2 linked regions of the Phytohabitans rumicis genome follow. The main gene of each other region encodes a partner of the protein of the gene in region 2 in a complex. Links are inferred from orthologs where the notes say so. Each region holds a gene or a part of one and is shown on either strand. Other genes may lie near its edges.

Evidence for each region.
Region 1: Prum_RS12135 (region 2) and Prum_RS29110 share a complex: the UniProt entries of both Bacillus subtilis proteins name them as parts of the possible RNA degradosome complex. The link is inferred for Phytohabitans rumicis from one-to-one orthologs.

What each region holds. Positions count from the first base shown.
Region 1 is NZ_BLPG01000001.1:6,368,171-6,374,241, reverse strand. What follows is about bases 1,769-4,634. They hold Prum_RS29110 (6-phosphofructokinase), read right to left. Parts: upstream 3,783-4,634; coding sequence 2,754-3,782; downstream 1,769-2,753. Other genes in these bases: Prum_RS29100 (phosphotransferase enzyme family protein), read right to left, coding at 4,392-4,634; Prum_RS29105 (polyadenylate-specific 3'-exoribonuclease AS), read right to left, coding at 3,881-4,372; proC (pyrroline-5-carboxylate reductase), read right to left, coding at 1,859-2,677. Outside these bases: Prum_RS29135 (class F sortase), read left to right, coding at 1-488; Prum_RS29130 (DUF2203 domain-containing protein), read right to left, coding at 497-847; Prum_RS29125 (hypothetical protein), read left to right, coding at 919-1,323; Prum_RS29120 (hypothetical protein), read right to left, coding at 1,400-1,762; more of Prum_RS29100, read right to left, coding at 4,635-5,258; Prum_RS29095 (Crp/Fnr family transcriptional regulator), read left to right, coding at 5,514-6,071. UniProt on the Bacillus subtilis protein: Catalyzes the phosphorylation of D-fructose 6-phosphate to fructose 1,6-bisphosphate by ATP, the first committing step of glycolysis.
Region 2 is NZ_BLPG01000001.1:2,810,013-2,816,230, forward strand. What follows is about bases 1,036-4,048. They hold Prum_RS12135 (polyribonucleotide nucleotidyltransferase), read right to left. Parts: upstream 3,719-4,048; coding sequence 1,352-3,718; downstream 1,036-1,351. Other genes in these bases: Prum_RS12130 (M16 family metallopeptidase), read right to left, coding at 1,036-1,352; rpsO (30S ribosomal protein S15), read right to left, coding at 3,913-4,048. In the rest of the region: Prum_RS12125 (acetylxylan esterase), read left to right, coding at 1-38; more of Prum_RS12130, read right to left, coding at 99-1,035; more of rpsO, read right to left, coding at 4,049-4,182; Prum_RS12145 (bifunctional riboflavin kinase/FAD synthetase), read right to left, coding at 4,295-5,221; Prum_RS12150 (NACHT N-terminal Helical domain 1-containing protein), read left to right, coding at 5,305-6,075; Prum_RS12155 (NACHT domain-containing protein), read left to right, coding at 6,084-6,218. UniProt on the Bacillus subtilis protein: Involved in mRNA degradation. Catalyzes the phosphorolysis of single-stranded polyribonucleotides processively in the 3'- to 5'-direction. Necessary for competence development in Bacillus subtilis.

The sequences.
Region 1 (6,071 bases), 3.6 Mb from region 2 along the record:
CGCCCGAGCGCGACCTTCGCGGGCCGCCGACGCGGGTACGCATACCGCGGATCGGCGTCGACTCGTCGCTGGCCGTGCTGGGGCTGGAGGCGTCGGGGGCGCTGCGGCCGCCGGACAAGTACGGCCAGGCCGGCTGGTACGGCGGCGGGCCGGCACCGGGTGACGTCGGGCCGGCCGTGCTCGCCGGGCACGTCGACTCCAAGAGCGGGCCGGCGGTCTTCTACCGGCTGCACGAACTGCGCGCGGGCGACGTCGTCGAGGTGAGCCGGGGCGCGGACCGGGTCGCGTTCCGGGTGACATCCGTGACCCGCTATCCGAAGGACAAGTTCCCCACCGCCGCCGTGTACGGCCCGACCCCCGGCCCGGAGCTGCGGCTGGTCACGTGCGGTGGGACGTTCGACCGGGGGCGCGGCTCGTACCGCGACAACATCGTGGTCTTCGCGGTGACGCAGCCGACCGTGGTCATCCCGGAGTCGGCCGCGGGTTAGGACACGCCCTAAACCTTGCGCCGTCCGGCGAAGCCACACTCCAGGCGGTGGTACCAGCCGATGTCCCGGTCGCCCTCCAGCCAGCACCACAGCACCGGCCGGCCCTCCCGCTCGCCGGCGAAGTCGAGCAGCACCGGCGCGTACCCTTTGACCTGTATGTCCTGCTCGCCCAGCTCGTCGAGAATGCCGTAGATGCGCGCTTCCAGGGCCTTGACCTCCGGCAGGCCGCCGTGCGGGCTGTTGTTGCCGTCCGCCATGTCGGCGTGCAGCTCGGCAAGGTCGGCGCGGAGCACGATCAGCTCGTCGATGCGCGGGCGCAGCGTCGCGAGTAGGTGGCGGGCTTGGGCCAGAGTGAACACGTCCGACAGTATGGTGCATTCGTTATCCGGGCATGGACCTGCCCGATTTGTCGGGATACCGACTACACAAGGTGATCGAAAACGTCGACCTCGACGGCGTCGTCGTGCCCGGCCTGCGCGGGTCGTTTCACCGCCGCCGCGGCGAAGCCGCCTCGGATGACGCTGTCGCTTCACGGATTTCGACTGTTGGCGTCTACCGCTTCGCCGGGGTCGATCTCCTCATGGCCTGGGGGTACGTCGGAGAACCGCACTGCCGCTTCACCTCGGTGCGCCGGCCCGACGGTACGTGGGAGCCGCCGCGACCGGGCTGCCCGCCGGTGACCCGGGTGCACGACGGCGGACTGGTCACCGCCCTCACGCTCGGCGGGCACGTCCTGCCCGCGGAGCCGGTGACCAGCCCGCCGCCGGGTGGAGCACGCGCCACGGCCCCGGACTCCGTACTCGCGGCGGTCGGCGGGCCGGGAGTACGTACCTGATCATGGCCGCCGCCGGCCGCATGCGCGGCCGACAGCGGGTCCTGAGCGGGGGCGCTGCCCCTGGTATGCGGTTGTTTTAGGTGTTGTGCGCCGGCGCGGGGGAAGGCGCGGACCGGCGCACGTACAGCAGGGAGGCGGCGGTCAGGGCGAGCGCCGTCACGAACGACACGGCGTGCACCACCGGGTGCACGATGGGCACGAACGCGATCACCGCGACGGGCACCTGGACCACCCCCACGAGGGCGATCAGCAACCCGCGACGGCGGGCGCCCCACAGGTACGCGGTCCACAGCGGTGCGGTCACCACGCCCAGCACGAGCACGTCGAGCACGGCGTGCAGGTACGGGTCGACGACCTTGTCGTGTGCGAAAGCGGACGCGGGCGCCGAGACCCAGAGGGCCGCCGCAACACCGCCGAGAACTACCGCGAGACGTCGCATGCCGTACCTCCCAGAGTGCCGTTGCCATTACTCCCTGTCATGACGGTACGGGTGGCGCGGCAAGGCCGGGAAGGGATGAGCGCGTGAGTGAATCCTTCAGTCGCTCTGTTGGGCGATTTCCCGCGCACGGTCGCGGGCCGCTTCGAGCGCGGCGAGCAGCGCGGCGCGTACGCCGTGGTTTTCCAGCTCGCGGATGGCCGAGATGGTGGTGCCCGCCGGCGACGTGACCGCCTCGCGCAGCTTGACCGGGTGCTCGCCCGAGTCGCGCAGCATGACGGCCGAGCCGATCGCGGTCTGCACGATCAACTCGTGGGCCACCTGGCGCGGCAGGCCGAGCAGGATGCCCGCGTCGATCATGGCCTCGACCAACAGGTAGAAGTACGCCGGGCCGGAGCCGGACAGCGCGGTCACCGCGTCCTGTTGCGTCTCCGGCACCCGGATCGTGGCGCCCAGCGGCTTGAACATCTCCTCCGCCAGGCCCAGATGCGCGGCGGTGGCGTGCGGACCGGCCGAGATCGCGGTCATCGCCTCGTCGACCAGGGCCGGAGTGTTGGTCATGACCCGGACGATCGGGGTGCCTTCCGGCAGCCGCTTAGCGAAGAAGCTCGTCGGCAGGCCGGCGCACAGCGAGATGACCAGCTTGTCGGCGGGGACCTTGGCGCCGATGTCGTCCAGGAGGACGGCCGCGTCCTGCGGCTTGACGGCGATCGCGAGCACCTCGGCCTCGGCGACGGCGGTGAGATTGTCCACCATCCGTACGCCGTACCGCTGGGCCAACTCCTCGGCGCGCGCGGCCCGGCGGGTGGTGGCCATCAGCTTGTCCGACGGCCAGCCGGCGCGCAGCAGCCCGGAGAGCATCAGCTCCCCGATCTTGCCCGTTCCGATCACGGCTACGGCGTGCACGCCGGGTGCCATGCTCCCCATCCTTTCATGATCAGGGCGTCCTTCACGTTGCTGGAGCGACGTGAAGGACGCCCTGATCACAACAGCGTCAGCTGCCGAAGAAGACCTCGGCCTCGGTGTAGCGCTCGATCGGGACGGTCTTCAGCTCGCCCGTGCCTTCCTTGAGCGGCACCCGGACGATCTCGGTGCCGCGCAGGGCCATCATCTTGCCGAAGTCGCTCTCGTGCACGGCGTCGATCGCCTGCAGGCCGAACCGCGTCGAGAGCACCCGGTCGAACGCGGTCGGCGTGCCGCCGCGCTGGATGTGGCCGAGCACGACCGTGCGGGCCTCCTTGCCGGTCTTGGCCTCCAACTGCTCGGCCAGCCACTGGCCGATGCCGCCCAGGCGCACGTGGCCGAACGAGTCCAGCTCCTGGTTGTGCAGCACCATCTGGCCTTCCAGCGGCTGCGCGCCCTCGGCGACCACGATGATCGGCGAGTACTGGTGCTGGAAGCGCTTCTCCACGTACTGGGCGACCTGGTCGATGTCGAACGGCCGCTCGGGCAGCAGGATCACGTTGGCGCCACCGGCGATGCCGGCGTGCAGGGCGATCCAGCCGGCGTGCCGGCCCATGACCTCGACCACGAGCGTGCGGTGGTGGCTCTCCGCCGTGGTGTGCAGGCGGTCGATCGCCTCCATCGCGATGTTGACGGCGGTGTCGAAGCCGAACGTGTAGTCGGTCGCGTTGAGGTCGTTGTCGATCGTCTTCGGCACGCCGACGACCTTGACGCCCAGCTCGTCGAGCTTGGTGGCCACGCCGAGCGTGTCCTCGCCGCCGATGGCGACGAGCGCGTCGACGCCGAGCGTCGCCAGGTTTTCCTTGATCTTCTCCACACCACCGTCGATCTTGAACGGGTTGGTGCGGGACGAGCCGAGGATGGTGCCGCCGCGGGGCAGGATCCCGCGGACCTCCGCGATGCCCAGCGGCTTGGTCAGCCCCTCCAGGGGGCCACGCCACCCGTCACGGAAGCCGACGAACTCGTGCCCGTACGTGGCCACGCCCTTGCGCACCACCGCTCGGATCACCGCGTTCAGACCTGGGCAGTCACCGCCGCCGGTGAGCACGCCGATACGCATGATGTCCTCAGTCCTCCTGGCTAAGAAGTGCAGATTTGGCCCGTCGGCGTCATTGCCGGCCCGGGGCAGGAGCCGTCAATTGCGCACTGTAGTCGCTCTCATGCCATCGCCCGCCATCGGGCCAGGTTGTGCCGGGCGTCGACCAGGGCGTCGTGCCGGTCCGCCTCGGCGTCCGGCAGCGGCGGGCGGCCGCGGTCGTCCCAGCGCTGCCGCAGGTCCTTGGTGAACCGCGGGATCTCCCGGGGCAGCGCCGGCATCGGCCCCCAGAGCTGGGCGAGCACCACGTGGTCGTACGCCGCGTACCAGGCCCACAGCTCCAGCTTCTCCTGCGGGCGGCCACGCACCGGCTCGATGAGGAAGTCGTACAGGTCGTCGCGGATCCGCTCCCGGGAACGCCAGGCGCGGTCGGCGGGCGACGGCAGCCGGTCGAGCACGTTGCGCCGTACCCAGGGCACGGCGCGGGAGTCGTCGAACTCCGTGGACACCGCGTAGAACTCGCGCCCGTACTCGTCGACGACACCTATCGAGACGAGGTCGACCAGGCGCCCGTCTTCGATGAACTCGCAGTCATAGAAATAGCGATAGACCATCGGGGCCTAATCCTGCCCATTACCCGGTGGTCAGTGCTTCCTGGGCGGCGCGAAGACCGGCATGATGGCTTTCGTCGCCTTCGGCGAGCTGCCTGGCGTGCCAATCCGCCCGCGCCGCCCACCGGAAGCGCACCATCACCGGCAGGGCCGCGTGCAGTTCGTCGGCCGGCACCGGGCCCGCCGCCGCGTACCCGTCGAGCAATTCGGCCGCCGCCGGCAGGCCGCCGGCGTAGAGCACCGCGCTAGCCACGTCGTAGGCCAGCGGGCCCGCGGCGGCCGCGCCCCAATCCGCCAGGCCGCTCCGGCCGGTGTCCGCGTCGATCGCAAAGGCCCGCGGATGCGGATCACCATGGAGTACGCCGTACGTGAGCCGGTCGGTGACGCAGAGCTTGGTCATCGCGGCGACGGCGGCACAGACCGCGGGACGCAGCCAGGGCTCGACGCCGAGGTGGTTGGCGTCGGCGCGCAGCCAGTGCCACGGCGCCAACCCTGGATGGGTGAACCCGTCCAACTTGCGGTGCACCCGGCCGAGCAGATCGCCCCACCACTGCTGGTCGAGCGGGTCGTCCCCCTCCAGCGGGCGGCCCGGCACGCCGTACAGCAGCGCCAGCACGCCCTCGTCCACGACGGCGGTGAGCGCACCGTCGGCCGTCCGCACCGGCGTGCCCGCGAGGACGCCGCGGTGCCGCAGGAAGTCGGCGGCGGCCAGCCCGGCCTCGAACTGCGGCCGGTCGGCCAGCGGGGCCAGCTTGGCGACGTACCGCTCGCCCTCGGCCCGGACCAGCCAGGCCCGGCCGTGCAGGCCGCCGGAGAGCGGGGTGATCTCGTCGGGAGTCCGGTGCCACACCGCGCGGATCGTCGCGCCGACCGGATCGACAAACGCCACGGCGGCGATTATGCCGGGCGTACCGGGCATGGTGGGAAAACGCGGGAACCGCCCGACGTATTTTCCCCTACCTGCCGCGGCTCCTATCCATAGCCGCCACGTATCCTGGAGACCTCACTGTCACCGATGTGATTGCGGCGGTGTAGAGGAGTTGACAGCTCCGCGACGGACGGTGATTGTTGTGTGTTCGACCTGCTTTCTGCCGCGTTAGCGGCTGAAACGGGAACGTGGTCCTTACCGGGGAGGGGTTGGACCGTGGAGGTTCGCCTGCCGGATCCTGGCGACGCACTCACGGGTGTAGAGATGTTCGCCGGCCTCGAGCCTGAGGTACGACAGCGGGTCATCGCCGCAGCGGTGCCGCGTACCTATCGCAAGGGCCAGCTCTTGTTCGTCGAGAGCGACCCCGGCGACTCTCTCATCGTGCTCAAACGCGGCGCCGTGGCGGTGTTCCGGACCTCCCCCACCGGCGAGCGCGCGGTGCTCTCCGTGGTGCGGCCTCCCGACGTGCTCGGGGAGGTGTCCCTCTTGGACGCTTCGACCCGCTCGGCCTCGGCAGAGGCCATCGAGGACTGCACGGCCCTGGCCCTGTCCCGCCCGGCGTTCATGGATCTCGTGCACTCCAACCCGCGCATCCTCGACGCCGTGATGCGGTCCCTGGGCGCGCTGATCCGGCGGCTCACCGAGCAGAACGCCGACCACGTCTTCCTCGACCTGCCCGGCCGGGTGGCCAAGACGCTGGTCCGGCTCGCCGGCGAGAGCCAGGCTCCCATGATCACTATTGAGCTCAACCAGAGCCAGCTCGCCGAGATGGCC
Region 2 (6,218 bases):
CGCGCGACCGCGACCTGGCACACTTCTTCGCGCACTGATCTTGCAAGGAAGGGCACCTTGTTATGCAAAAAGCGATAACAAGGTGCCCTTCCTTGCAGCTAGACGGGGCCGATGACGGCCAGGGAGGTCGGGCGGGTCAGGAGGTCGGCGGCCAGGGTGTTGACCTCGTCCAGGGTCAGGGCGTCCACCCGCGCGAGCATCTCGTCGACCGTGAGCAGGTTGCCGTAGAGCAGCTCGCCCTTGGCCAGCCGGCTCATCCGGGAGCCGGTGTCCTCCAGGCCCAGGACGTACGAGCCCTTGGCCATGCCCTTGCCGCGGGCCAGCTCCGCCTCGGTGAAGCCCTTCGCGGCGACCGCGGCCAGCTCGGCGCGGGTCAGTTCGAGCACCTCGTCGACCTTGCCCGGCGCGCAGCCGGCGTACACCGCGAAGAGGCCGGTGTCGGCGTACTGGGTGGAGTAGGAGTAGACCGAGTACGCGAGCCCGCGCTTCTCCCGGATCTCCTGGAAGAGCCGGCTCGACATGCCGCCGCCCAGCACGTTGTTGAGCACCCCGAGCGCGAAGCGCCGCTCGTCGGGCCGGTCGATGCCCGGACACCCGAGTACGACGTGCGCCTGCTCGGTGTCCTTGTCGCGTACGACCGTGTCCGGCGACCGGGTGGGCACCACCGACGCGGGCCGCAGCGGCGCGGGTGTCGCGGAGCCCGCGCCGAGCGACCCGGCGATGAGCTCCACCACGGTGTCGTGGTCCAGGTTGCCCGCGGCGGCGATCACGATGGACGGCGCCGTGTAATGCGAGCGGTAGAAGCCCTCGATCTGGTCGCGGGTCATCGGCGAGATCGTCGCCTGGGTGCCGGAGATCAGCCGGCCCAGCGGGTGAGCACCGAAGATGGCCTCGGCGAAGACGTCGTGCACCTCGTCGCCGGGCTCGTCGTCGTGCATGGCGATCTCTTCGAGGATCACGCCCCGCTCGGTCTCCACGTCCGCCGGGTCGAGCACCGAGTTGGCGACCACGTCGCACATCACGTCGATGGCCAGCGGCAGGTCTTCGTCGAGCACCCGCGCGTAGTAGCAGGTGTACTCCTTGGTGGTGAACGCGTTGGTCTCGCCGCCCACCGCCTCGATCTGCGCGGAGATGTCCAGCGCGGACCGCTTTTCGGTGCCCTTAAAGAGCAGGTGCTCCAGGAAGTGCGAGACGCCGGACAGCTCCGCCGCCTCGTCCCGGGAGCCGATGGCCACCCACACGCCGACCGAGACGCTCCGCATCGACGGGATCGCCTCGGTCAGCACCCGAAGGCCCGAAGGCAGCACGGTACGACGTACCGTGCTGCCTCCATCGCGTTGGTCGAGCGCCATTAGCGGCGGTGCCGGCGCCGGCGAGGACCGCCCTCGCTGTCGCCTTCGCCGCCGCCGCCCTCGCGCTCGCCGCGGCTCGGGCCGCGGTCGGCGCCGTCCCGGTCGGCACGGTCGCGCGGACCCCGGTCGCCGCGGTCGCGGGCCGGCGGACGCTCGCCGCCGTCGGCCTCGGCCGGGGCCTCTTCGCCCTCGGCGCGGACCTTGTCCAGGTAGATCTTGCCGCGCTGGTCGATGTCGGCGATCTGGACCTCGACCTTGTCGCCGACGTTGAGGAAGTCCTCGACCCTCTCGACCCGCTTGCCGTTGCCCACCTTGGAGATGTGCAGCAGGCCGTCGCGGCCCGGCAGCAGCGAGATGAACGCGCCGAACGCGGCCGTCTTCACTACCGTGCCGAGGAACTTGTCGCCCACCTTCGGCAGCGTCGGGTTGGCGATCGCGTTGATCCGCTCGACCGCGGCCTCGGCGGACGGGCCGTTGGTCGCGCCGACGTAGATCGTGCCGTCGTCCTCGATGGAGATCTCGGCGCCGGTCTCGTCCTGGATCGCGTTGATCGTCTGGCCCTTCGGCCCGATCACCATGCCGATCTTGTCGACCGGGATCTTCACGGTGGTGACCCGCGGCGCGTACTCGGACATCGTGGCCGGCGCCTCGATGGCCTCCTGCATGACGTCGAGGATCGTGTGCCGCGCCTCGTGGGCCTGCTGCAGCGCGCCGGCCAGCACGTCCGACGGGATGCCGTCGAGCTTGGTGTCCAGCTGCAGCGCGGTGACGAACTCACGGGTGCCGGCGACCTTGAAGTCCATGTCGCCGTACGCGTCCTCGGCGCCGAGGATGTCGGTCAGCGTGACGTACTGCGTCTTGCCGTCGACCTCGTCGGAGATGAGGCCCATCGCGATGCCCGCGACCGGCGCCTTGAGCGGCACACCGGCGGACAGCAGCGACATCGTCGAGGCGCAGACCGAGCCCATCGACGTCGAACCGTTGGAGCTGAGGGCCTCGGACACCTGCCGGATCGCGTACGGGAACTCCTCGCGGCTCGGCAGCACCGGGATCAGGGCCCGCTCGGCGAGCGCGCCGTGGCCGATCTCGCGCCGCTTCGGCGCGCCGACCCGGCCGGTCTCACCGGTCGAGTACGGCGGGAAGTTGTAGTTGTGCATGTAGCGCTTGTGCTTTTCCGGCGACAGCGTGTCGAGCTGCTGCTCCATGCGGAGCATGTTGAGCGTGGTCACGCCCAGGATCTGCGTCTCGCCCCGCTCGAACAGCGCCGAGCCGTGCACCCGCGGGAGCACCTGGGTCTCGGCGGTCAGCGGCCGGATGTCGCGCGGGCCACGGCCGTCGATGCGCACCTGGTCGCGCAGCACCCGGACCCGGACCTCGGACTTGACCAGCGACCGGAAGGCTGCGCCGACCTCCTTCTCGCGCCCCTCGAACTGCGGCGCGACCTCTTCGACCGCCTTGTCCTTGACCCGGTCGAGGGCCTCTTCGCGGTCGGCCTTGCCGGCGATCTTCAACGCCTCGGCGACCTCGGCCTTGGCGACGTTGGCAACGGCCGCGTAGACGTCCTCCTGGTACTCCAGGAAGACGGGGAACTCGGCGACCGGCTTGGCCGCGACGGCCGCGATCTCGTCCTGCGCCCGGCACAGCTCGCGGATGGCCGGCTTGGCGGCCTCCAGGCCGCTGGCCACGACCTCCTCGGTCGGGGCGACCGCGCCGGCGGCGACCAGCGCCACCGCGTTCGGCGTCGCCTCGGCCTCGACCATCATGATCGCGACATCGCCGTCGGGCAGGACCCGGCCGGCGACCACCATGTCGAAGGTGGCCCGGGCCAGCTCCTCGTGGGTCGGGAAGGCGATCCACTGGCCGTCGATGTGGGCCATCCGGGTCGCCCCGATCGGGCCGGAGAACGGCAGGCCGGACAGCTTGGTCGACATCGAGGCCGCGTTGATCGCGATCACGTCGTACGGGTGGGCCGGGTCGAGCGCCAGGATCGTCGCGACGACCTGGACCTCGTTGCGCAGGCCCTTGACGAAGCTGGGGCGCAGCGGCCGGTCGGTCAGGCGGCAGGTGAGGATCGCGTCCTCGCTGGGCCGGCCCTCACGACGGAAGAACGAGCCGGGGATGCGGCCCGCGGCGTACATCCGCTCCTCGACGTCGACGGTCAGCGGGAAGAAGTCGAACTGCTCCTTCGGGTGCTTGCTGGCCGTGGTCGCGGAGAGGACAACCGTGTCGCCGAGCTGGACGATCACGGAGCCGGCGGCCTGCTTGGCGAGGCGGCCGGTGGAGAAGGTGATCTCCCGGGTGCCGAAGGACCCGTTGTCGATCACCGCGGTGCTGTGCTGTGCGCCGAGGCTGGTTTGCTCGGTCATGTCAGAGACGTGCTCCTCTTTTGGTCGTGGGGCCACAACCTTGGGGAGCTACTCAGACGGGCCGGTCTTCGATCGAAGCGCCCGGGGGCCGGCCTGTGACCGGCTGCCCGGGGGCCACTACCGAGGACCGGTGCGTCGTCCGCTCCCGGGCCCCTGTGGTGGGTAGGGGAGCGACTCTCGCCGCTCCCCGGGTGTTATCGCCGCAGACCGAGCCGTTCGATGATCGTCCGGTAGCGGCTGATGTCCTTCTTGGCCATGTAGTTCAGCAGGCGACGCCGGCGACCCACCAGCAGCAGCAGACCACGACGGCTGTGGTGGTCGTGCTTGTGCACCTTGAGGTGCTCGGTGAGGTCGGCGATCCGCTTGGTGAGCACCGCGACCTGCACCTCGGGCGACCCGGTGTCACCCTCGACGGTCGCGTACTCTTCCCTGATCTTGGCCTTGGCTTGCTGGTCGAGCGCCATTTTCTCCCTATTTCTGTGGGCTTGTCGCAGTCCCGCCCCGCGGCGTCGTGCAGGCACACGGAACCCAACGTCGTAACACGACGTCCCGGTAACACTACCAGCCCACGCTGATCTAGCCGCCCAGCACCGTCCGCGTCAGCGCGACATCCTGCTTGATTTGGGCGATCAAGGGCTCGACGCCGTCGAACTTGACCTGGCCGCGCAGGTTCTCCACGAACTCCAGTTCGAGCCGCTCGCCGTACAGGTCGTCGTCGAAGTCCAGGATGTGCGCCTCCACCCGGCGATCCTCCCCGGCGAACGTCGGGTTCGTGCCCACCGACGCCGCCGCCGGGAGCCGCTCGCCCCGGCGGATCACCCATCCGGCGTACACGCCGTCGGCCGGGATCGAGGTGTGCGGGCCGGTCAGGTAGTTGGCGGTCGGGAAGCCCAGCGTCCGGCCGCGCTGGTCGCCGCGGACCACCACGCCCTCCACCCGGTGCGGGCGCCCGAGCGCCTCGCCCGCCGCCCGCACGTCACCCGCCGCGACACAGGCACGGATGTACGTCGAGGAGAAGATCGTGCCGCCGCTCGTCACCAGGGCGGAGTCCTCCACCGCGTACCCGAAGGTCCGGCCCAGGCTGCGCAGGAGCGCGCCGTCACCGGCGGCCTTGTGCCCGAACCGGAAGTTGTCCCCCACCACGACCACGGCGGCGTGCAGGTGCTCGACCAGCACGTCGTGCACGAACGCCTCCGGCGGCAGCCGGGAGAAGTCGAGCGTGAACGGCACCACGCACAGCACGTCGACGCCGAGCGCCTCGATCAGCTCTGCCTTGCGCCGCGGCTCGGTCAGTACGGCGGGATGCGTCCCGGGCCGCACCACCTCCGACGGATGCGGGTCGAACGTGACCACCACCGACTTGAGTCCCAGGTCCCGCGCGCGTTCCACCGCATGACCGATGGTCGCCTGGTGTCCCCTGTGGACGCCGTCGAACACGCCGATGGTGACCACCGAGCGACCGAACCCGCTCGGGACCGCCTCGTAGCCCCGCCACCTCTGCATGCTGCCCAGCTTATGTGCAGGCGATCGGTCCCCGTTTGCGAGCCATGTCACAAGATCTTGTCTCGCTGTGCCACCCTCGTCTCGTGCCGGGTCTTGAGGTTGCCGCGATCGCGCTCGGCGCGGCGGTGGCGAAGGCGGCCTGCGGCGTCTGGCTCGGCGATCACAAGCTCGCCTCCTCGGTGGGCGAAAGCGTGATCGACCTGGCCGCCCAGCGGCTGACCTCGGTCCGGGAGCAGCGCCAGTTCCGCCGGGTCTGGGACCAGGCCGCGGAGCTGATCGCCGAACGGGTGGAGCCCCTGGTGGAGCGCGAGTTCCGCGACCTGCCGCCGCACGAGCGGGTGGCCGCGCTCGACGCGGTCCGGGACACCTTCCAGGTGGCCGCCCTCACCGAGGACGACCTGTTCAAGCAGGACCTCGACGCCGGCTACCTCGACCGCTACCTGCGCGCTCAAGATCCCGATCGGGTACGCCGGGCGGGGCTCGCCGACGCCGCGGTCCGCCTCTACGACCTGGTGTTGCGGGAGTGCTCCGCGTACGCCATCGAGGTGGCCCGCACGCTGCCCGGCTCCGGCGCGGCCGGCGTGGCCGAGCTGCTGCGCCGCGACCGCCAGATCCTCGACGACCTCGGTACGGTGCTCGCCCGGCTGCCCGAGCGGCGCGGGGTGGTCGACTTCGAGCGCGACTACCGCCAGCTCGTGGCGAACCGGCTGGATCAGGTGGAGTTCTTCGGCGCCACCCTGTCCGAGTCCAGCCGGCGCTATCCGCTCTCGGTGGCCTACCTGAGCCTGACCGCGAGCACCGCCGCCGCACCGAGGCGGAGCGCGAGGAGGTCACCGAGCAGGAGCAGCGGCTGATCGCCAGGTTGGACAAGCACCGGCACCTGCGCCAGCTGGCCGGGTACCCGCTGCTGTGCGCCCTGCTCTGCGCGCTGCACCGGGACCGGCACGGCCAGCTCCCGGCGAACCGGATGGAGCTGTACGAGGTGGCGCTGCACATG